One region of the Pseudomonas sp. FW305-96 genome, then DNA from elsewhere that is predicted to be linked to it. Evidence: predicted binding sites of a transcription regulator. Region 1 holds the regulator's gene; the other holds the start of a gene.
The links. Region 1 encodes sigma-54, which starts transcription at its own class of promoters, with help from an activator protein. Its sites were predicted from a motif close to ANTGGCATNNANNTTGCTNT; they were not measured.

Region 1 (11,258 bases):
ATACGGCCTTTGGATAGCGCGATGGTCAACATTGGAACGTCGGTCCTTAAGCGTCTACTGCCGGCCGGGCTCTGCAGCCCGACCGCATAGGATTCGGCTGGCGCGTCCCTGCGCCGTGATGACTGCTAGCCCGGTACGCGACGTATCTTCGCGCCCAGCATCTGCAGTTTCTCCTCGATGCACTCGTAGCCACGGTCGATGTGGTAGATGCGATCGATCAGGGTGTCGCCTTCGGCGACCAGCGCCGACAGCACCAGGCTGGCGGAAGCACGCAGGTCGGTGGCCATTACCGGCGCACCTTTGAGCGCCTTGACGCCAGTGACGATGGCGGTGTTGCCCTCGACCTGGATCTGCGCACCCATGCGGTGCATCTCATACACGTGCATGAAGCGGTTCTCGAAGATGGTCTCGATTACCGCGCCAGTGCCTTCGGCGATGGCGTTGAGCGAAATGAACTGCGCCTGCATATCAGTTGGAAACGCCGGGTAAGGAGCGGTACGCAGGTTAACGGCCTTCGGACGCTTGCCGTGCATGTCCAGCTCGATCCAGTCTTCGCCAGTGGTGATGTCGGCGCCGGCTTCCTTGAGCTTCTCGAGGACGGCTTCGAGGATGGTCGGATCGGTATCCTTGACCTTGACGCGGCCACCGGTAACGGCAGCGGCGACCAGGTAGGTGCCGGTCTCGATACGGTCGGGCATGACGCGGTAGTTGGCCGAGTGCAGACGCTCGACGCCATCGATGGTGATGGTGTCGGTACCGGCGCCCTGGATCTTCGCACCCATGGCGATCAGGAAGTTGGCCAGGTCGACCACCTCCGGCTCACGGGCGGCGTTCTGCAGCACGCTGCGGCCCTTGGCCAGGGCGGCGGCCATCATGATGTTCTCGGTGCCGGTGACGCTGACGGTGTCGAAGAAGAAATGCGCGCCGCGCAGGCCGCCTTCGGGGGCCTTGGCCTTGATGTAGCCGCCTTCGACGTCGATCTTCGCGCCCATGGCCTCGAGGCCGCGGATGTGCAGGTCGACCGGACGCGAACCGATGGCGCAGCCACCCGGCAGGGCCACTTCGGCCTCACCGAAGCGGGCTACCATGGGGCCGAGCACCAGGATCGAGGCGCGCATGGTCTTGACCAGCTCGTAGGGAGCGACCAGGGTCTTGATGGTACGCGGGTCGATCTCCACCGAGAGCTTTTCGTCGATCACAGGCTCGATGCCCATGCGGCCGAACAGCTCGATCATGGTGGTGATGTCGTGCAGGTGCGGCAGGTTGCCGACCGTGACCGGGCCATCGCACAGCAGGGTGGCCGAAAGGATCGGCAGGGCGGAGTTCTTTGCGCCGGAAATGCGGATCTCGCCATCGAGACGCGCGCCACCAGTGATAATCAGTTTGTCCATACGTATCTCGCCGCCAAGTAGGCTCAGGTGCGCTCAGCCCAGGCTGCGCTGCTGAAGAATTTCATGGTTACCGCGTGAATGCTGCCGTTGGCGATCCACGGATTGAGGTGAGCATAGATCGCCTGCTGACGCTTGACCGGGCTCTGGCCGGCCAGCTCGTCGCTGATCACGTTCAACTGGAAGTTGCAGCCTTCGCCTTCAACTTCGACCTGGGTTCCCGGCAATTTCTCTTCCAGAAAGCTTTTAACTTCTACGGCCTGCATGCTCAACCTCGATCGGCGCCCAACGCGCGCGGGTCGGCCATCATACAAAAAAGCCCCTCGCCTGCGAAGCCCATGAAGGGGCGCACTGACCGAGGGGCCTTTCCCGAACGGCAGGGCATCAGCCCGCCAATACCTCATCGAGGTCATAGACCCCGGCAATTTCCTGCATGTTCTCGGGGATACCGCGCAACTCCCAGGTTTTTCCCGCCGCCTGGGCATCGCGCATGAACCCCAGCAGCAACGACAGGCCGACGCTGCTCGATTTGACCACCGCAGTGCAATCGAACACCAGGCGCGCCTCGCCACTGGCGGCGATCAACGCCTTGCCCTGTTTGCGCAGGGCCGGGCCGCTGCGGTAATCCAGCACGCCGGCCAGGGCAAGAACGCCCGGCGCGGCCATGCTCACGGCGGCGTCACTCATTTGACTTCCTTATCCGGCGAGCTGTCGGCTGTTTCCTTGGCCTTGGCCACTTCACCGGCCCAACCGTCGATGGTCTTGTCCAGGTTGTTGCCGTTACGCTGCATGGCATCCTGGAACTGGTCGCGGAACAGCTTGCCGATGTTGATGCCGTTGACGATGACGTTACGCACCTTCCACTCGCCGTCCAGCTTGACCATGGTGTACTGCACCGGATAGACCGCGCCGTTGGTGCCGGTGATCTTCATGCCGACGCTGGTGCGATCGTCACCCTCGGCCTTGGCCGGGTCGACGGTGATGCCCTGGTTGTTGTACTCCAGCAAGGCGTTGCCATAGAACTGCATCAGGCTGCGCTTGAAGTTCTCCTGGAAGCGCTGCATCTGCTCGGGCGAGGCCTTGCGCGAATACTTGACCGTCATGATGCTCTTGGAGATGCCGTCGGCATCGACCACCGGGCCGAGATTGGCGTTGAGCGCGTTGTAAAACGCATTGGGATCGGCCTTGTACTGCTCCTTGTTGCTCTTCAGATCGCTGAGCAACTGGGTGGTGGTGCCCTGGATCACATCACGGGCAGACTGCCCAGGCGCGGCCAGGGCCAGCAGGGGGAAGGCCGCCAGCAGAACCAGCAGGCCACGTCGCAGGATCGAAATCATGGAAACTCCTTAATTAGCCGGTTGAGCTTCTTTCGGTTCCTTGCCCACCGAGTTGAGCAGGAACTTGCCGATCAGATCTTCCAGCACCAGCGCCGACTGCGTGTCGTGGATGGTGCTGCCATCCTTGAGAACCACGTCCTCGCCGCCCACGCTGATGCCGATGTACTTCTCGCCCAGCAGGCCGGCGGTCAGGATCGAGGCAGTGGAGTCGGTCGGCAGGTTGTCGACATGCTTGTCCAGCTGCAGCGTGACCCGGCCGGTATAGGAGTCGCGATCCAGATCGATGGCGGTGACCTTGCCGATGGTCACGCCAGCCATGGTCACTTTAGCTCTGACCGTCAAACCGGCGATATTGTCGAAGTACGCATAAACTTTATATGTGTCGCTGCTCGGGCTGGCCGACAGCCCGCTGACACGCAGGGCCAGCAGCAGCAGCGCCAGGATCCCGGCCAGGAGGAACAGGCCGACACCGATTTCCAGGGTGCGGTTTTGCATCAGAAATCTCCAAACATCAAGGCGGTCAGAATAAAGTCCAGACCCAGGACTGCCAACGAGGCATAGACCACGGTCTTGGTGGTGGCACGGCTGATCCCTTCTGAAGTGGGCTCACAGTCGTACCCCTGGAATACGGCGATCCAGGTAACGACGAAGGCGAACACCAGGCTCTTGATCAGCCCGTTGAGCACGTCGTCGCTGAAAGAGACACTGTTCTGCATGTTGCCCCAGAACGAGCCTTCGTAGACGCCCAGCCAGTCCACGGCGACCCACGAGCCGCCCCAGATGCCCACCACGCTGAAGATCAGCGCCAGCAGCGGCAGCGAAATGAAGCCGGCCCACAGGCGTGGCGCCACGATGTACTTGAGCGGGTCGACGCCGATCATTTCCAGGCTCGACAGTTGCTCGGTGGATTTCATGTTGCCGATTTCGGCGGTCAGCGCAGAACCCGCGCGGCCAGCGAACAGCAAAGCGGTGACCACCGGCCCGAGCTCGCGCAGCAGGGTCAGGGCGACCATCTGCCCCACCGCCTGTTCCGAGCCATACTTGTTGAGAATGCTGTAGCCCTGCAGCGCCAGGACCATGCCGATGAACACGCCGGACACGACGATGATCGCCAGCGACAGCACGCCCACCGAATACAGTTGCTTGACCAGCAGCTGGAAACCGCCGCCGATACCACTGCGCCCGCCCAGCGAATGGCCGAGGAACAGGCACGAGCGTCCCAGTACGGCCAGCACATCGATGGCCGAACGGCCGAACAGACGGATACGTTCGAGTAAGGATTTTCTGCGCATCAACGCGTCCCCAGCAAATCGGCGCGGTAGTCAGGCGCAGGGAAGTGGAAGGGTACCGGGCCATCAGGGTCGCCTTTCATGAACTGGCGGATGCGCGGGTTGTCCGAGCCCATCAGTTCGTCCGGCGTGCCCTGCCCCAGCACCTGGCCATCGCCGACCACATAGATGTAGTCGGCAATGCTCGCGGTTTCCGCCAGGTCATGGGACACCACGATACTGGTGATGCCCAGGGCATCGTTGAGCAGGCGGATCAGGCGCACCAGCACGCCCATGGCGATCGGGTCCTGACCGACGAACGGCTCGTCGTACATGAGGATCTGCGGGTCCAGGGCGATCGCACGGGCCAGTGCCACACGGCGCTTCATGCCGCCAGACAGCTCGTCGGGCATCAGGTCGATGGCGCCGCGCAGACCCACGGCCTGCAGCTTCATCAGCACGATGTCGCGGATCATCTCGTCCGACAGCTGCGTATGCACCCGCAGCGGGAAGGCCACGTTCTCGAACACATCCAGGTCGGTGAACAGCGCACCGCTCTGGAACAGCACGCCCATCTGCTTGCGCGCATCGAACAGGTCGCCCCGCGACAGCGCGGGCAGGTTCTGCCCATTGACCCAGACTTCGCCGCCGGCCGGGCGCAACTGCGCGCCCATCAGGCGCAGCAAGGTGGTCTTGCCGCACCCTGAAGGCCCCATGATGCCGGTGACCTTGCCGCGGGGAATGCGTATGTCCACGTTGCTGAAAATGCTGCGCGAACCGCGCTTGAAGGTGACGCCCTTCAACTCGACCGCGTAGGCGCTATCCACACTCATCTAGACTCCTTGCTAGTGCAGCCTCGTCATAGTGGACGCCTGCCTTCATCTTGAAGGCACACAGGTCCCCGGCGGGCCGAATAGCGGCGAACTATAGCACCGCTGATAGGCCCGCCCCAAGGCCGTCACCCCACTCGTTCAGGGCACAGACAGGCAGGCGCGGCATCCATATGACATTCGAAGGATGAGCCTTTCACACATTGCGGCTATAATCGCCGCCTTTTCATCAGGCATTGCGTTCCGACATGACCCAATCCAGCGAGCTGATCCAATCCGCCCAGCGCACCCTGCGCCTCGAACTCGAGGCCGTGGAGGCCCTGCTGGCCCGCATCGACGGGGACTTCGTCAAGGCCTGCGAACTGATCCTGGCCAGCAAGGGGCGGGTCGTGGTGGTAGGCATGGGCAAGTCGGGGCACATCGGCAACAAGATCGCCGCCACCCTGGCCAGCACCGGCACCCCGGCGTTCTTCGTGCACCCGGCCGAGGCCAGCCATGGCGACATGGGCATGATCACCCGTGACGATGTCATTCTTGCCCTGTCCAACTCCGGCAGCACCGCCGAGATCATCACCCTGCTGCCCTTGATCAAGCGCCTGGGCATCCAGATGATCAGCCTCACCGGCAAACCGGACTCGCCCCTGGCCCAGGCCGCCGAGGTCAACCTCGACGCCAGCGTCGCCCAGGAAGCCTGCCCGCTCAACCTTGCGCCGACCTCCTCCACCACTGCGGCGCTGGCGCTGGGCGACGCCTTGGCCATCGCCCTGCTGGAGGCTCGCGGCTTCACCGCCGAAGACTTTGCCTTCTCCCACCCGGGCGGCGCGCTGGGCCGTCGCCTGCTGCTGAAGGTCGAGAACGTCATGCATGCCGGCGAAGAGCTGCCCGTGGTAAAGAACGGCACCCTGCTCAAGGACGCGCTGCTTGAAATGTCTCGCAAAGGTTTGGGCATGACCGTGGTGCTGGGTAACGACGGCAAGCTGGCCGGCGTCTTCACCGACGGTGACCTGCGCCGCAGCCTGGACCGCAACATCGACGTGCACAAGACGCTCATCGACGAAGTCATGACCGTGCACGGCAAGACCGCCCGCGCCGAGATGCTCGCCGCCGAGGCACTGAAGATCATGGAAGACCACAAGATCAGCGCGCTGGTGGTTGTCGATCAGGACGACCGCCCGACCGGCGCCCTGAACATGCACGACCTGCTGCGCGCCGGAGTGATGTAAATGACCCAGGACCTGATGCAACGCGCCAAGACTATCAAGCTGGCGGTGTTCGACGTTGACGGCGTGCTCACCGATGGCCGCCTGTACTTCCTCGAGGACGGCAGCGAGTTCAAGACCTTCAACACCCTCGACGGCCACGGCATCAAGATGCTCATGGCCTCGGGCGTGACCACCGCGATCATCAGCGGGCGCAAGACCCCTGTGGTCGAGCGCCGGGCGAAGAACCTTGGTATCCCGCACCTGTTCCAGGGCCGCGAGGACAAACTGGTGGTGCTGGACGGCCTGCTCGCCGAACTCAATCTAAGCTATGAACAGGTCGCCTACCTCGGCGACGATCTGCCCGACTTGCCGGTGATCCGCCGCGTCGGCCTGGGCATGGCGGTGCAGAATGCCGCGGCCTTCGTTCGCCAGCATGCCCACGGCGTTACCCAGGCCCGCGGCGGCGAAGGCGCCGCCCGCGAGTTCTGTGAACTGATCATGCAGGCCCAGGGCACCCTGGACGCTGCCAACGCCCATTACCTCTAAGGCTGCCCATGCTCAGCAAGAAGATCAGAAATGTCGCGCTGCTAGGCGGGATCGCCGCCGTGCTGGTTGCGGTAGGCTATTGGAACATCAGCCCGGAAAGCTTCCTCGAACAGCCCCAGGCCCAGGTCGACCAGAGCGCCATCGACTACTACGCGATCAACGCCCACAGCCTGCAGTTCCTGCCCGACGGCAAGCTGCAGTACGAGATGACCGCCGCCAAGGTCGAGCACCTCAAGGCCAGCGAGGTCACCCTGGTGACCACCCCCGACCTGCATATGTACCGTGGCACCGAGTACCCCTGGCATGTGCAGAGCAAGCGCGCCGAGGTCAACCCGGACGGCACCGAGGTGGAGCTGATCGACGATGTGCGCGTGGCGCGCACCGACGAGAAGCAACGCGAAACCATCATCACCAGCACACGCATGACCGTGTTCCCGCAGAAGCAATATGCGCAGACCGAGCAAGCCGTTAGAATCGACGGCGCCGGTGGCACGACTACGGGCAAAGGAATGAAAGCGTATTTGAAAGAAGGCAGGATGGACCTGCTCTCTAACGTAAGAGGACAGTATGAGGCTCGTTAAAACCATCCCCCTTCTGCTCAGCCTGGGCGTAGCACTGGGAAGCGCGAGCGCCTTCGCCCTGCCGAACGACCGTGACCAGCCGATCCGCATCCAGGCGGACAACGCCCACCTGGACGACAAGCAGGGCGTGGCCACCTACACCGGCGACGTGATCATCACCCAGGGCTCGATGATGATCAAAGGCAACACCGTGACCATGACCCGCGCCGCCAACGGCGATATCGACGTGGTCACCTCGGTGGGCAACCTGGCCTACTTCGAGCAGCAGCAGAGCGCCGCCAAGCCCGACAAGATGAAAGGCTGGGCCGTGACCATCCAGTACCAGGCGCAGAAAGACGTGGTGATCCTCACCGACCGCGCCAAGGTCGAGAACGAAGGCAACACCACCGAAGGCGAGAAGATCGTCTACAACACCAAGACCCAGGTGGCTACCGCCGGACGCGGTGGCAACGTGACTGCACCGCGTCAGCGTATCGACATGGTCATTCAACCGAAGAAAAAGGCCGAGTAAATGGCAACCCTCAAAGCCCAGCACCTGGCCAAGAGCTACAAGGGCAGGCAAGTCGTGCGCGACGTCAGCCTGTCCATCGACAGCGGCCAGATCGTCGGCCTGCTCGGCCCCAACGGCGCCGGCAAGACCACCTGTTTCTACATGATCGTCGGCCTGGTCCAGGCCGACCAGGGCCGTGTGCTGATCGACAGCCTCGATGTCAGCCACCAGCCGATGCACGGGCGCGCCCAGGCCGGTATCGGCTACCTGCCGCAGGAAGCGTCGATCTTCCGTAAACTGTCGGTGGCCGACAACATCATGGCCATCCTCGAGACCCGCAAGGACCTCGATCGCGAAGGCCGCCGCAAGGAGCTGGAAAGCCTGCTGCAGGAGTTCCACATCAGCCATATCCGCGACAATCTGGGCATGAGCCTGTCCGGCGGCGAACGTCGCCGGGTCGAGATCGCCCGCGCCCTGGCCACCGCACCCAAGTTCATCCTGCTGGACGAACCGTTCGCCGGTGTCGACCCGATTTCCGTCGGCGACATCAAGCAGATCATCCACCACCTCAAGAACAAGGGCATCGGCGTACTGATCACCGACCACAACGTTCGCGAGACACTGGACATCTGCGAGACGGCCTACATCGTCAACGATGGCCAACTGATCGCCGAAGGCGATGCCGAGACCATCCTGGCCAACCAGTTGGTCAAGGAAGTTTACCTGGGGCACGAGTTCCGACTCTGACCACAGGCCTGCCCGGAGCACTGGCGAATGCGCCTGATCGGGGCTTAAGTTGTTACAGTGCTCTAGGCAAACGCTGCAATTTCAGGCATATAACTTGCTTAAAGTCGGCGCCCAAGCGCCCTACGTGTAGTGGATGGCGCATGCGCGCCGGCAACAAGGTATTAAGCCCCAGCCATGAAACCATCGCTCGTCCTAAAAATGGGCCAGCAACTGACGATGACACCTCAGTTGCAACAGGCCATCCGCCTGCTTCAGCTCTCCACCCTGGACCTCCAGCAGGAAATCCAGGAAGCGCTGGAGTCCAACCCGATGCTCGAACGTCAGGAAGACGGCGAGGACTTCGACAACAGCGACCCCATGGCGGACAACGCCGAGAACAAGCCGACCGCCGAAGCCCAGGACAACAGTTTCCAGGAAACCTCCAGCAGTACCACGGAAAACCTGGAGGACGGCGAATGGGCCGAGCGGATCCCCAACGAATTGCCGGTCGACACTGCCTGGGAAGACATCTACCAGACCAGCGCCAGCAGCCTGCCGAGCAACGATGACGACGAATGGGACTTCACCACCCGTACGTCGGTGGGCGAGAGCCTGCAAAGCCACCTGCTGTGGCAGCTCAACCTGGCGCCGATGTCCGACACCGACCGGCTGATCGCCGTCACCCTGATCGACAGCATCAACGCCCAGGGCTACCTGGAAGACACCCTCGAAGAAATCTGCGCCGGTTTCGACCCGGAGCTGGACATCGAGCTGGACGAGGTCGAGGCGGTGCTGCACCGCATCCAGCAGTTCGAGCCGGCCGGCATTGGCGCCCGCACCCTCGGCGAATGCCTGCTGCTGCAACTGCGCCAGCTGCCGGCCTCGACACCCTGGATGAGCGAGGCACAGCGCCTGGTCACCGACTTCATCGACCTGCTCGGCAGCCGCGACTACAGCCAGCTGATGCGCCGGATGAAGCTCAAGGAAGACGAACTGCGCCAGATCATCGAACTGGTACAGAGCCTCAACCCGCGCCCGGGCTCGCAGATCGAGTCCAGTGAACCCGAGTACGTCGTGCCCGACGTCATCGTGCGCAAGGACAGCGAACGCTGGCTGGTCGAGCTCAACCAGGAGGCGGTGCCGAAGCTGCGCGTCAATCCGCAGTACGCCGGCTTCGTCCGTCGCGCCGACACCAGCGCCGACAATACCTTCATGCGCAACCAGTTGCAGGAGGCGCGCTGGTTCATCAAGAGCCTGCAGAGCCGCAACGAGACGCTGATGAAAGTGGCGACGCAGATCGTCGAGCACCAGCGTGGCTTCCTCGACCATGGCGACGAGGCCATGAAGCCGCTGGTCCTGCATGACATCGCCGAGGCGGTGGGCATGCACGAATCGACCATTTCCCGGGTGACCACGCAGAAATACATGCACACCCCGCGCGGCATCTACGAACTGAAATACTTTTTCTCGAGCCACGTGAGCACCGCCGAAGGCGGCGAATGCTCGTCCACGGCAATCCGCGCGATCATCAAGAAACTGGTGGCTGCGGAAAATCAGAAAAAGCCATTGAGTGACAGCAAGATCGCTGGTTTACTGGAGGCACAAGGCATCCAGGTAGCCCGTCGCACCGTCGCCAAGTATCGCGAGTCGTTGGGGATCGCCCCTTCGAGCGAGCGCAAGCGGCTGATGTAGCCCCCGGATGTGCCACAGCGTTTCAGTGGCAGGTGCAACACCTGCCTCTTTATGCACGGGCAACAAAGGAGAAGCTGTATGCAAGTCAACATCAGTGGACAGCATGTAGAAGTCACCCAACCACTGCGCGATTACGTGCTCGAGAAGCTCGCCCGGGTGGAGGGTCATTTCGACAAGATCACCAACGTGACGGTGATCATGAAAGTCGAGAAGCTTCAGCAGAAGATCGAAGCCACGCTCCAGATTCCCGGCGGTGAGGTGGTTGCAAACGCCGAACACCAAGACATGTATGCAGCGATCGATGCCCTGGCCGACAAGCTCGACCGCCAACTGAAAAAACACAAGGAAAAACAGCAAAGCCTGCTGCAAGGCGCAGCCGCCCGCTGATCCCCCTCATCCATGATCCGACTTGAAACCATCCTGACCCCCGGCCGTTCCCTCGTGAACGTGCCGGGCGGCAGTAAGAAGCGCGCCCTGGAAAAGGTCGCCAACCTGATCGCCGAGCAAGTACCTGAGCTGGAGATGCAAGACGTCTTCGACAGCCTGTGGGCTCGCGAAAAACTGGGCTCCACCGGTTTTGGCAATGGCATCGCCATACCCCATTGCCGCCTGGCAGGTTGCAGCGCGCCTGTCAGCGCCCTGCTGCACCTGGACGCCCCCATTGATTACGATGCCATCGATGGCGCCCCGGTCGACCTGCTGTTTGTCCTGCTGGTCCCGGAAGCCGCCACCGACGCGCACCTTGAACTGCTGCGCCAGATCGCCAGCATGCTTGATCGCAAGGAGGTCCGCGATAGCCTGCGTGCCGCCGATAGCAGCGAGACCCTCTACCAGGTCGTCCTGGACGTACAAAACGAGCACTGAACATGCGCCTGATCATCGTCAGCGGTCGCTCCGGCTCCGGTAAGAGCACCGCCCTCGACGTGCTGGAAGACAACGGCTATTACTGCATCGACAACCTGCCTGCCGGGCTGTTGCCGCAGCTGGCTGAAAACGCCCTGATCAACACAGAGCTGTTGCAACCCAAGGTTGCGGTCTCGATCGATGCACGCAACCTGCCCAGCCATCTGTCACGCTTCCCTCAGTTGCTGGAAGAGGCACGCTCCCGGCATATTCAGTGCGACGTGCTGTATCTGGATGCCGACGAAGACACGCTGCTCAAGCGTTTTTCGGAAACCCGCCGCCGCCATCCACTGAC
Region 2 (11,258 bases), on a different contig from region 1:
AAGTACTCCTGGCGCAGGCGCAACTCCTGGCCGGCCTCGGTGCTGTCGGCCGGGTACAGCACCCGCGAGATGCTTTCGGCGCGGGCCACCTCGGCCACCGCGCCCAGGTGGTCACCGGCGTTGAAGCGCTCCAGGTGCAGTTCCTCCAGAGCCCGGGCACGCCACAGACGCAGGGTATTGACGCTGGAGCCGCGCCAGCCGACCACCGGCGTGTCGTAGGCCACCGCCCGTACCGTCTCGCCCGGCCACCAGACCTGACGTTGCTGGCCATTGCCTTCCTGCACGGTCTCGACGCTGCCGCCGAAACTGATCGGGTAGATCACCTCCGCCCGTTCGAACTCCCAGGGGTTGCCGAAATCCAGCCAGTTCTCGGTCTGCTCCTGCTGCCAGCCATCGACCACCGCCTGGCGGAACAACCCATGCTCGTAGCGGATGCCATAGCCATGGGCGGCAATACCCAGGGTCGACATGCTCTCCATGAAGCACGCCGCCAGGCGACCGAGGCCACCGTTGCCCAGTGCCGCGTCAGGCTCGAGCAGGCGGATACGCTCCAGGTCGACGTCCAGCCCTTCGAGCGCCTCGCGGGCGATCTCCAGGTAACCGAGGTTGCTCAGGCTGTCGTACAGCAGGCGGCCGATGAGAAACTCGAGGGAGAGGTAATACACCCGCTTCTGGCTACGGCGGTAGGCCTGGCGAGTGTGATCCATCCAGTGGTCGACCATATGGTCGCGGGCAGCCAGGGCAATGGCCTCGAACCAGTCGTGGTCGAAGGCGTGTTCCGGGTCCTTGCCAACGGCGTAGGTCAGCTTGGCCAGCACGGCGGCGCGGAACGCGGCCACCTCGTCGGTATGAGCTTTGGCCTCACGGGCCTTGTTTTCCTGGGACATGCGGCATCCTCGGGCAAGTAGGCGAAAGCGCAGGGAGAGTGTTCAGCCTAGACGCTCTGACACACAGCGACAGCGAGCGTTCGCGGTTTTCATCAACTGCCAGGGGAATCGGGCAAAAGGTTGTTCACAAATTGAGCAACTCCGGTATGATCGCGCGCCCCAAGACCGTGATTCACCCCATAACCATGAAAACGACCCTGATCGCCGCCGCCGAAGTCGACCGCCTGGAGACCTGGCAGCGCTATGCCAGCCATATGTGCGGTGGCTGCCACTCGACCTGCTGCACCCTGCCGGTGGAGGTGAAGATCAAGGATCTGATCCGCATTGGCGTGGTGGATGAATTCGAGAAAGACGAACCGCCGAAGAACGTGGCCAAACGCCTGCAGAAGGAAGGCATCATCGAGCGCTTCAACCAGAAATCGGGGATCTTCACCCTGACCCGGATGAGCAACGATGACTGCATGTACCTGGATCGCAAGAGCCGCCTGTGCACCATCTACGACAAGCGCCCGGATACCTGCCGCAACCACCCCAAGGTCGGGCCGCGGCCGGGGTATTGCGCGTACAAGCCCAAGGTGGTCGGGCGCTGAGACTGCGCCACGCCTGAAATGCTGGGGCTGCAAAGCGGCCTGTATTTCTGAAGGCAAACAAAAACGCCCCCGGCCTTTCGACCGGGGGCGTTTTCATTCAGCCTGAGCTAACTCAGTTCTTGGCTTTCTTGGCAGCGCGGGTACGCTCGCCTTCGTCCAGGATCTTCTTGCGCAGACGGATCGACTTCGGCGTGACTTCGCACAGCTCGTCGTCCTGGATGAACTCCAGGGCCTGTTCCAGGGTGTGGCGAACCGGCGGTACCAGAGCGATGACTTCGTCCTTGCCCGAAGCACGCATGTTGTCGAGCTTCTTGCCTTTGGTCGGGTTCACGCCCAGGTCGTTGTCGCGGCTGTTCAGGCCGATGATCTGACCGTTGTAGATCTCCTGGCCGTGCTCGACGAACAGCTTGCCGCGCGCCTGCAGGGTTTCCAGCGAGTAGGTCAGTGCCTTGCCGGTCTCGACCGAAACCAGTACGCCGTTCAGACGGCCGGACATCTGGCCCGACTTCATGGTGTCGTAGCGATCGAAGATCGAGGTCAGGATGCCTGCACCGTTGGTCAGGGTCAGGAACTGGTTGCGGAAACCGATCAGACCACGGGCTGGAATGTTGTATTCCAGGCGAACACGGCCCTTGCCATCCGGCACCATGTTGGTCAGGTCGCCTTTACGCAGACCCATTTCTTCCATGACCTTGCCCTGGGATTCTTCAGGGATGTCGATGGTGACGTTCTCGAACGGTTCCTGCTTGACGCCGTCGACTTCGCGGATGATCACTTCAGGGCGGCCTACGGCCATCTCGAAGCCTTCACGGCGCATGGTTTCGATCAGAACGGACAGGTGCAGCTCGCCACGGCCCGATACCTTGAACTTGTCAGGGGAGTCGGTTTCCTGGACGCGCAGGGCAACGTTGTACAGCAGCTCCTTGTCCAGACGGTCCTTGATGTTACGGCTGGTGACGAACTTGCCTTCCTTGCCGCAGAACGGCGAGTCGTTGACCTGGAAGGTCATCGAAACGGTTGGCTCGTCGACGGTCAGCGGCTTCATCGCTTCTACCGCGTCCGGGGCGCACAGGGTGTCGGAGATGAACAGCTCGTCGAAACCGCTGATGCAGACGATGTCGCCAGCCTGGGCTTCTTCGACGTCGACGCGGTGCAGGCCGTGGTGGCCCATCAGCTTCAGAATACGGCCGTTACGCTTCTTGCCGTCGACATCGATGGCAACAACCGGGGTGTTCGGCTTGATGCGGCCACGGGCGATACGGCCAACACCGATAACACCCAGGAAGCTGTTGTAGTCCAGTGCCGAGATCTGCATCTGGAACGAACCTTCACGGTCAACGTCCGGCGCCGGTACGTTGTCGACGATCGACTGGTACAGGGCGGTCATGTCTTCGCCCATGGCGGTGTGGTCGAGACCTGCGATGCCGTTCAGGGCCGAGGCGTAGACGACTTTGAAGTCCAGCTGTTCGTCGGTGGCACCGAGGTTGTCGAACAGGTCGAAGATCTGGTCCAGAACCCAGTCAGGACGCGCGCCTGGACGGTCGACCTTGTTGATCACGACGATTGGCTTCAGGCCAGCTTCGAAGGCCTTCTTGGTCACGAAGCGGGTTTGCGGCATCGGGCCGTCCTGGGCGTCGACCAGCAGCAGCACCGAGTCGACCATCGACATTACACGCTCAACCTCGCCACCGAAGTCGGCGTGGCCGGGGGTGTCGACGATGTTGATGTGGTAGCCGTTCCAGTTGATGGCGGTGTTTTTCGCCAGAATGGTAATGCCGCGCTCTTTTTCCTGGTCGTTGGAGTCCATGACGCGCTCGTCGTTGAGCTCGTTACGCTCCAGGGTGCCGGACTGGCGCAGGAGTTTGTCGACCAGGGTGGTTTTACCATGGTCAACGTGGGCGATGATGGCGATGTTACGCAGATTTTCGATCACAACTGTATCTCGATCAGAGGATTCGGTTGCCGCCAGTGTAGGCGGCCAATATGTACGGTTTACGGCTCAGCGGGCCCGATGGTCGGGAGGGCGATGGCGGATGCTGCCGCCATACAGCCCTGGCGTCTTATGTCGGACGATAAACACGCACATTGGCATGTCCCTCACTGAGCAGGTGGTGTGCGTGCAGACGGCTCATCACACCCTTGTCGCAATACAGCAAGTACTGGCGCGTGGGGTCCAGGTGCTTGAACTTGCTGTTGATGGCGTAGAACGGCATGGCCTGGACTTCGATGCCTTCCAGCACCAGAGGTTCGTCTTCCTGGGCGTCGGGGTGACGAATGTCGATGACGATCTGGCCTGGCAGCGCCTCGGCCACTTCCTCGATTTCGATGTCCTTGCCCAGCTCGTCGATCACATGGTCGATGGAGATGAACTTGGCACGCTCCAGGGCGCGCTCCAGCACGGCCATGTCGAACTGCTTTTCTTCGTGCTCCATGCGGTGACGCTTGGCATGGGTTGTCGGGTTCACCGAGATCACGCCGCAATATTCGGGCATGTGCTTGGCGAAGTCGGCGGTGCCGATCTCGGTGGCCTGGTCGATGATGTCCTGCTTGTGGCTGGCCAGCAGCGGACGCAGCACCAGCTTGTCGGTGGCCGAGTCGATGATCGACAGGTTCGGCAAGGTCTGGCTCGACACCTGGGAGATCGCCTCGCCGGTGACCAGCGCGTCGATCTGCAGACGGTCGGCCATGTGCGCGGCGCCGCGCAGCATCATGCGCTTGAGGGTGACGCCCATGTAGCTGTTGTCGACCTTGTTGAGGATCTCGCCGACCACTTCCTCGAACGGCACGCTGATGAACAGTACGCGCTGGCTGCTGCCGTACTTCTTCCACAGGTAGTGGGCCACTTCCATCACGCCCAGCTCGTGGGCACGGCCACCGAGGTTGAAGAAGCAGAAATGGGTCATCAGTCCGCGGCGCATCATCTGGTAGGCCGCGACGGTGGAGTCGAAGCCACCGGACATCAGCACCAGGGTCTGTTCCAGTGCGCCCAGCGGGTAGCCGCCAATGCCGTTGTGCTGATTGTGAATCACGTACAGGCGCTGGTCGCGGATCTCCATGCGCACCACGACTTCTGGGGTCTTCAGGTCGATGCCGGCGGCGCCGCACAGCTGGCGCAGCTGGCTGCCGACGTAGCGGTCGACGTCCATCGAGGTGAAATCGTGGTGGCCGCCGCGCTTGCAGCGTACCGAGAAGCGCTTGCCGGCCAGCAGGTGGCCAAAGTGGTGCTTGCACTTGGCGACGATGTCGTCGAAATCGCCCAGTGCATACTCCTCGACCTGCAGGAAGTGGGTGATACCCGGCGTGCAGGTGAGGCGCTCGATCATTTCGCGCTGGAGCTTTTCGTCCTCGACGCGGGTGACCACCTCGAGATTATCCCAGACACCATCAACCGCGAGCTCGGGATCAAGGTCCTTGAGCACGTTGCGGATGTTCTTGGCGAGCTGGCGGATGAAGCGCTTGCGCACCGGCCGGCTCTTGATGGTGATTTCTGGGAAGACTTTGACGATAAGTTTCATTGGTTTAACAGCGCGCCCAGGGCCTACCGAAAATGAGGGGCGCGAATTATAGCGGAAATTGCTCAGCTTTTGACCAACTTTTGTCCAGAAGGTTGGATTTATGTTGCCTGCCCCGCGATGTAGCCCTGCACGCACAGAGCGCACCATAACGGTGCGGCAAAGTTAAAAAACGCATCACATGAGTGCACAGCAGCCATCCAGATCACCAGCAAATACCCAGCAACGCCTCTTTTTATCGCGTGCAGGCCATTTTCGGGCACTGGCATGCAATTTGCTCCCTTGTGAGGCAGGTAAGCTTGGCCGACTATCCGCGCCCAGCGACACCCTTATTTCCAGGGCAGCGGCCAACTGCGCCCTAGACCATCCGGAGGACAACATGTCGAAGTCGGTTCAACTCATCAAAGATCATGACGTCAAGTGGATTGATCTGCGTTTCACGGACACCAAGGGCATTCAGCATCACGTGACCATGCCGGCGCGCGATGGCCTGGACGAAGACTTCTTCGAAGTCGGCAAGATGTTCGACGGCTCCTCCATCGCTGGCTGGAAAGGCATTGAAGCCTCCGACATGATCCTGATGCCGGTTGACGAAACCGCCGTGCTGGACCCGTTCACCGAAGAACCGACCCTGATCATCACCTGCGACATCGTCGACCCGTCGAGCATGCAGGGCTACGATCGTGACCCGCGCGGCATCGCCAAGCGCGCCGAAGAGTACCTGAAGAGCACCGGCATCGGTGACACCGTGTTCGCAGGCCCAGAGCCTGAGTTCTTCATCTTCGACGAAGTGAAGTTCCACTCGGACATCTCCGGCTCGATGTTCAAGATCTTCTCCGAGCAAGGCTCGTGGATGACCGGCGCTGACGTGGAAGGCGGCAACAAAGGCCACCGTCCGGGCGTGAAAGGCGGCTACTTCCCGGTTCCGCCGTTCGACCACGACCACGAAATCCGCACCGCCATGTGCAACGCCCTGGAAGAAATGGGCCAGACCGTCGAAGTTCACCACCACGAAGTGGCGACTGCCGGCCAGAACGAAATCGGCGTCAAGTTCAACACCCTGGTGAAGAAAGCTGACGAAGTACAGGCCCTGAAATACGTCGTGCACAACGTTGCCGACGCCTATGGCCGTACCGCCACCTTCATGCCCAAGCCTCTGTACGGCGACAACGGCTCGGGCATGCACGTGCACATGTCGATCTGGAAAGACGGCAAGAACACCTTCTCCGGCGAAGGCTATGCCGGCCTGTCCGATACCGCCCTGTACTTCATCGGCGGCATCATCAAGCACGGCAAGGCCCTGAACGGCTTCACCAACCCGTCGACCAACTCGTACAAGCGTCTGGTCCCAGGTTTCGAAGCCCCGGTGATGCTGGCCTACTCGGCGCGCAACCGTTCCGCCTCGATCCGTATTCCTTACGTCGGCAGCCCGAAAGCCCGCCGTATCGAAGCACGCTTCCCGGACCCGTCGGCCAACCCGTACCTGGCCTTCGCGGCCCTGCTGATGGCAGGCCTGGACGGTATCCAGAACAAGATCCACCCAGGCGATGCCGCCGACAAGAACCTGTACGACCTGCCGCCTGAAGAGGCCAAGGAAATCCCGCAAGTCTGTGGCAGCCTGAAGGAAGCCCTGGAAGAGCTGGACAAAGGCCGTGCGTTCCTGACCAAGGGCGGCGTGTTCTCCGACGACTTCATCGATGCCTTCATCGAGCTGAAGAGCGAAGAAGAGATCAAGGTCCGCACCTTCGTGCACCCGCTGGAGTACGAGCTGTACTACAGCTGCTGATCTGATCGGCGCCTCGCGTCGGTGACATCATTACGGCCTCCCTCGGGAGGCCGTTTCTTTTTCATACCCTCATCATCGGACAACACCTATTAGCCGCCGCAACGCCACAGGCGACACTCGAGGCTTCATTCCCAAGGAGATCGCCATGCGTGCCACCACCCTCGCCCTGACCTGCTGCATCGCCCTATCCGGTTGTGCCACCTCACCGAGCATCACGCCTACCCTGGATCAGTTGCTTGCCACCATCGATCGGCGCCTGGACCTGGCCGAAGCTGTCGCCCTGCACAAGTGGGATCACCAGCAACCCGTGCAGGCCAGTGCCCGCGAGCACCAGGTATTGGTCAGCGCACGCCAAGCCGCCGTCGCCCACCACTTGGATCCGGCACGCGTCGAGGCCTTTTTTGCCGACCAGATCGAAGCCAACAAGCTCCTGCAGTACCACCTGCTCGACACCTGGCATCGCGCCCGACAGGCGCCAGCCCTTCCACGCCGCGACCTGGCCAACGAAGTGCGCCCTGAACTGGACCTGCTGCAGGAACAGCTGCTGAGCGCCCTCGCCCGTTTTGACCAGACCCCGCCGAGCCAATGCGCCAACCACCTGGCCGACGCCTTGCAACAACGCACCCAGGACACAACGCGCCACCTCGCCCTGGTTCGCGCCAGCGCCCAGCTGTGCAAATTGCGCTGACCGCCCTATGCTCCATATTGGTGCATGACTTGGCGGCACGCCCCATCATGCAACCCAATTTGGTTCACAAGAATCGATAAACCAGGGCTTTATGGCTCGAATTCGCGCAGTTCCAGGTGTTTATCCGGAATTTCCGCTTCTTTTCGGAGCCTTGGTTTGGTTCTTGCATTTTCACTGCATCCAGCACTTTTCCGTGCGCGCCCCCGGGCCCGAGCCGTTGGGCGCCACTGTGCCAAAAGAGGTCAACGACACCTTATGACCATCAGCGATGCACAGCACCGTCTGCTTCTGGACAACCTGACCACGGCCACGCTCCTGCTCAATGCCGAACTGCGCCTGGAGTACATGAATCCAGCCGCGGAAATGCTCCTGGCTGTCAGTGGCCAGCGCAGCCATGGCCAGTTCATCAGCGAGCTGTTCACCGAATCGGCCGAGGCACTCAACTCGCTGCGCCAGGCGGTGGAGCAGGCGCACCCGTTCACCAAGCGCGAAGCCCAGCTGACCTCGCTGGCCGGCCAGAGCATCACTGTCGACTACGCCGTCACGCCCATCCTGCATCAGGGCCAGACCCTGCTGCTGCTGGAGGTGCACCCGCGTGACCGCCTGCTGCGCATCACCAAGGAGGAGGCCCAGCTGAGCAAGCAGGAGACCACCAAGATGCTGGTGCGTGGCCTCGCCCACGAGATCAAGAACCCCCTCGGCGGCATTCGCGGCGCGGCGCAACTGCTGGCCCGCGAGCTGCCCGAGGACGGCCTGCGTGACTACACCAATGTGATCATCGAAGAGGCCGACCGCCTGCGCAACCTGGTCGACCGCATGCTCGGCTCGAACAAGCTGCCGTCGTTGTCCATGACCAATATCCACGAAGTGCTCGAACGGGTGTGCAGCCTGGTCGATGCCGAGAGCCAGGGCGGCATCACCCTGGTGCGCGACTACGACCCGAGCCTGCCGGACGTGCTGATTGACCGCGAGCAGATGATCCAGGCCGTGCTCAACATCGTGCGCAACGCCATGCAGGCCATCGGCGCGCAGAACGAACTGCGCCTGGGCCGCATCACCCTGCGCAGTAGGGCCGTGCGCCAGTTCACCATCGGCCACGTGCGCCACCGCCTGGTGGCGCGGATCGAGATCATCGACAACGGCCCCGGCATCCCCGCGGAACTGCAGGACACCCTCTTCTATCCCATGGTCAGCGGCCGCCCGGACGGCACCGGGCTGGGCCTGGCCATCACCCAGAACATCATCAGCCAGCACCAGGGCCTGATCGAATGTGAAAGCCACGCCGGCCACACCACCTTCTCGATCTACCTGCCCCTGGAACAAGGAGCCACCGCCCCATGAGCCGAAGTGAAACCGTCTGGATCGTCGATGATGATCGCTCCATCCGCTGGGTCCTGGAAAAGGCCCTGCAGCAGGAAGGCATGACCACCCAGAGCTTCGACAGCGCCGACGGCGTGATGGGCCGCCTGGCCCGCCAGCAACCGGACGTGATCATCTCGGATATCCGCATGCCCGGCGCCAGCGGCCTTGACCTGCTCGCCCAGATCCGCGACCAGCACCCTGGGCTGCCGGTGATCATCATGACCGCCCATTCCGACCTGGACAGCGCCGTGGCGTCGTACCAGGGCGGCGCCTTCGAGTACCTGCCCAAGCCGTTCGATGTCGACGAAGCGGTGTCGCTGGTCAAGCGCGCCAACCAGCACGCCCAGGAGCAGCAGGCGCTGGAGGTGCCCCAGGCGCTGGCCCGCACCCCCGAGATCATCGGCGAGGCGCCGGCGATGCAAGAGGTGTTCCGTGCCATCGGCCGCCTCAGCCACTCCAACATCACTGTGCTGATCAATGGTGAGTCTGGTACCGGCAAAGAGCTGGTGGCCCATGCCCTGCACCGCCACAGCCCGCGCGCGGCATCGCCGTTCATTGCCCTGAACATGGCGGCGATCCCCAAGGACCTGATGGAGTCCGAGCTGTTCGGCCATGAAAAGGGCGCCTTTACCGGCGCTGCCAACCTGCGTCGTGGGCGTTTCGAGCAGGCCGACGGCGGCACGCTGTTCCTCGACGAGATCGGCGACATGCCCGCCGATACCCAGACCCGCCTGCTGCGAGTGCTGGCCGACGGCGAGTTCTACCGGGTCGGCGGCCATGTGCCGGTTAAGGTGGATGTGCGCATCATCGCCGCCACCCACCAGAACCTCGAGTCGCTGGTGCAGGCCGGCAAGTTCCGTGAAGACCTGTTCCACCGCCTCAACGTGATCCGCATCCATATCCCGCGCCTGGCGGACCGACGTGAGGACATCCCGGCCCTGGCCCGCCACTTCCTCGGCCGCGCCGCCCATGAGCTGGCGGTGGAACCCAAGCTGCTCAAGCCCGAGACCGAGGAATTCATCCGCAACCTGCCCTGGCCGGGCAACGTGCGCCAGCTGGAGAACACCTGCCGCTGGATCACCGTGATGGCCTCCAGCCGCGAAGTGCTGATCGGCGACCTGCCGCCGGAACTGCTCAACCTGCCCCAGGACGCCGCGCCGGTGACCAACTGGGAACAGGCCCTGCGCCAGTGGGCCGACCAGGCCCTTGCCCGTGGCCAGTCGAGCCTGCTCGACAGCGCCGTGCCCAGTTTCGAGCGGATCATGATCGAGACGGCGCTCAAGCATACGGCCGGGCGTCGTCGTGATGCGGCGTTGTTGCTGGGGTGGGGGCGCAACACCTTGACGCGCAAGATCAAGGAGCTGGGGATGAAGGTGGATGGCTCCGATGAGGACGAGGGCGAAGACCACTGAGCATCGACCTGCTGCAAACCTGGGAGGGCCAAACATGGCCCTCTCGTAGGCAACACATGATTCAGACCAATTGGCGGCTCAACTGCCAATAGAGCGCAACAGACATGAAGCAGGAATAGATCGACTTACTTCATGTCCCTTAATTCACCAGCGGCCGTAAAAACGTCATTGTGTGTCTGCTGTATCACTACCTCGGACAGATCCGAGGCCGTGCCGGCGTTGATTGACTCCCTCACTTGCCCGAACAACGCAGGAATTTTCTGTTCCTGTTTCACGCTACTCAGCGTCAGATAGTGCAAGGGATCCTGCGCCTGCCTTGCCTCACGATACTGGGCAGCTTTCTTCGCTCCCCAGAGCGCAAAACCCGCCCATGCCGCCACACTGCCCACAACAGGGTTCACCGCCACACCCGCCAACTGAAGCGCATTAGTGGCAAACGAAAGCCCTCCCAAAGCGACCTGACCACTATCGACGGTGAGCCGTGTCAGGCTAGGGGCCACCTCATTCAGTACACGATGATCGGTAGAATGCGCCTTTTTCGCCTGCACCTCCCCCCTATTCAGGAGACTTTTGTGCAGATCCCTTGCTCCATCCTGGAAGACGAGGGCCGAGAAGACGGCATCCCTCACCAACCCCCACCACCGCCCACCAGGATCACTCCGATTGACTGGATCACCAGCACAATAGCCATATGCGTTGAGCCCCCCTCTGCCGAATGGGCTGTGGCGATCCGGTGACAGGAAGCGCAATGCGGTTGGCGAATAGCAGCGGTAGCCGTTGCCCAGCTGATAGGTGCCTATAGGTCTTTCGCAGAGCTGCCCGCAGAAGCCGAGAGTCGGGCCTTCTGCAAATGCAGCGGCACCGTATGGCGTATACGCCCTGGAGTAGGAACTCCCCCCGAAAGATGATCGCTGGTGATCGAGCATCGGCAAGTGCAGGCTCATGAACAATCCCTCCACAGGAGCATGATTCATGAGCAGAACGTTAACCAATGCTGGCAGTGGCCGAAACTGGCAAATTT

Region 2: the regulator sigma-54 is predicted to act here: its motif matches at 5,251-5,270, upstream of glnA (type I glutamate--ammonia ligase).

What each region holds. Positions count from the first base shown of each region.
Region 1 covers NZ_JBYSYW010000016.1:103,694-114,951, reverse strand. The annotation lists gene hisG (ATP phosphoribosyltransferase) at 1-32, opposite strand, end outside; gene murA (UDP-N-acetylglucosamine 1-carboxyvinyltransferase) at 126-1,391, opposite strand; gene AC3WL2_RS14530 (BolA family protein) at 1,415-1,654, opposite strand; gene AC3WL2_RS14525 (STAS domain-containing protein) at 1,773-2,075, opposite strand; gene AC3WL2_RS14520 (MlaC/ttg2D family ABC transporter substrate-binding protein) at 2,072-2,725, opposite strand; gene mlaD (outer membrane lipid asymmetry maintenance protein MlaD) at 2,735-3,220, opposite strand; gene mlaE (lipid asymmetry maintenance ABC transporter permease subunit MlaE) at 3,220-4,017, opposite strand; gene AC3WL2_RS14505 (ATP-binding cassette domain-containing protein) at 4,017-4,826, opposite strand; gene AC3WL2_RS14500 (KpsF/GutQ family sugar-phosphate isomerase) at 5,072-6,046, shown strand; gene AC3WL2_RS14495 (KdsC family phosphatase) at 6,047-6,571, shown strand; gene lptC (LPS export ABC transporter periplasmic protein LptC) at 6,580-7,152, shown strand; gene lptA (lipopolysaccharide transport periplasmic protein LptA) at 7,139-7,663, shown strand; gene lptB (LPS export ABC transporter ATP-binding protein) at 7,664-8,389, shown strand; gene AC3WL2_RS14475 (RNA polymerase factor sigma-54) at 8,564-10,060, shown strand; gene hpf (ribosome hibernation-promoting factor, HPF/YfiA family) at 10,139-10,447, shown strand; gene ptsN (PTS IIA-like nitrogen regulatory protein PtsN) at 10,460-10,924, shown strand; gene rapZ (RNase adapter RapZ) at 10,927-11,258, shown strand, end outside.
Region 2 covers NZ_JBYSYW010000007.1:31,278-42,535, forward strand. The annotation lists gene AC3WL2_RS07245 (glycogen/starch/alpha-glucan phosphorylase) at 1-887, opposite strand, end outside; gene AC3WL2_RS07250 (YkgJ family cysteine cluster protein) at 1,073-1,477, shown strand; gene typA (translational GTPase TypA) at 1,590-3,410, opposite strand; gene thiI (tRNA uracil 4-sulfurtransferase ThiI) at 3,538-4,992, opposite strand; gene glnA (type I glutamate--ammonia ligase) at 5,369-6,775, shown strand; gene aroQ (gamma subclass chorismate mutase AroQ) at 6,921-7,463, shown strand; gene glnL (nitrogen regulation protein NR(II)) at 7,719-8,804, shown strand; gene ntrC (nitrogen regulation protein NR(I)) at 8,801-10,237, shown strand; gene AC3WL2_RS07285 (RHS repeat-associated core domain-containing protein) at 10,363-11,181, opposite strand.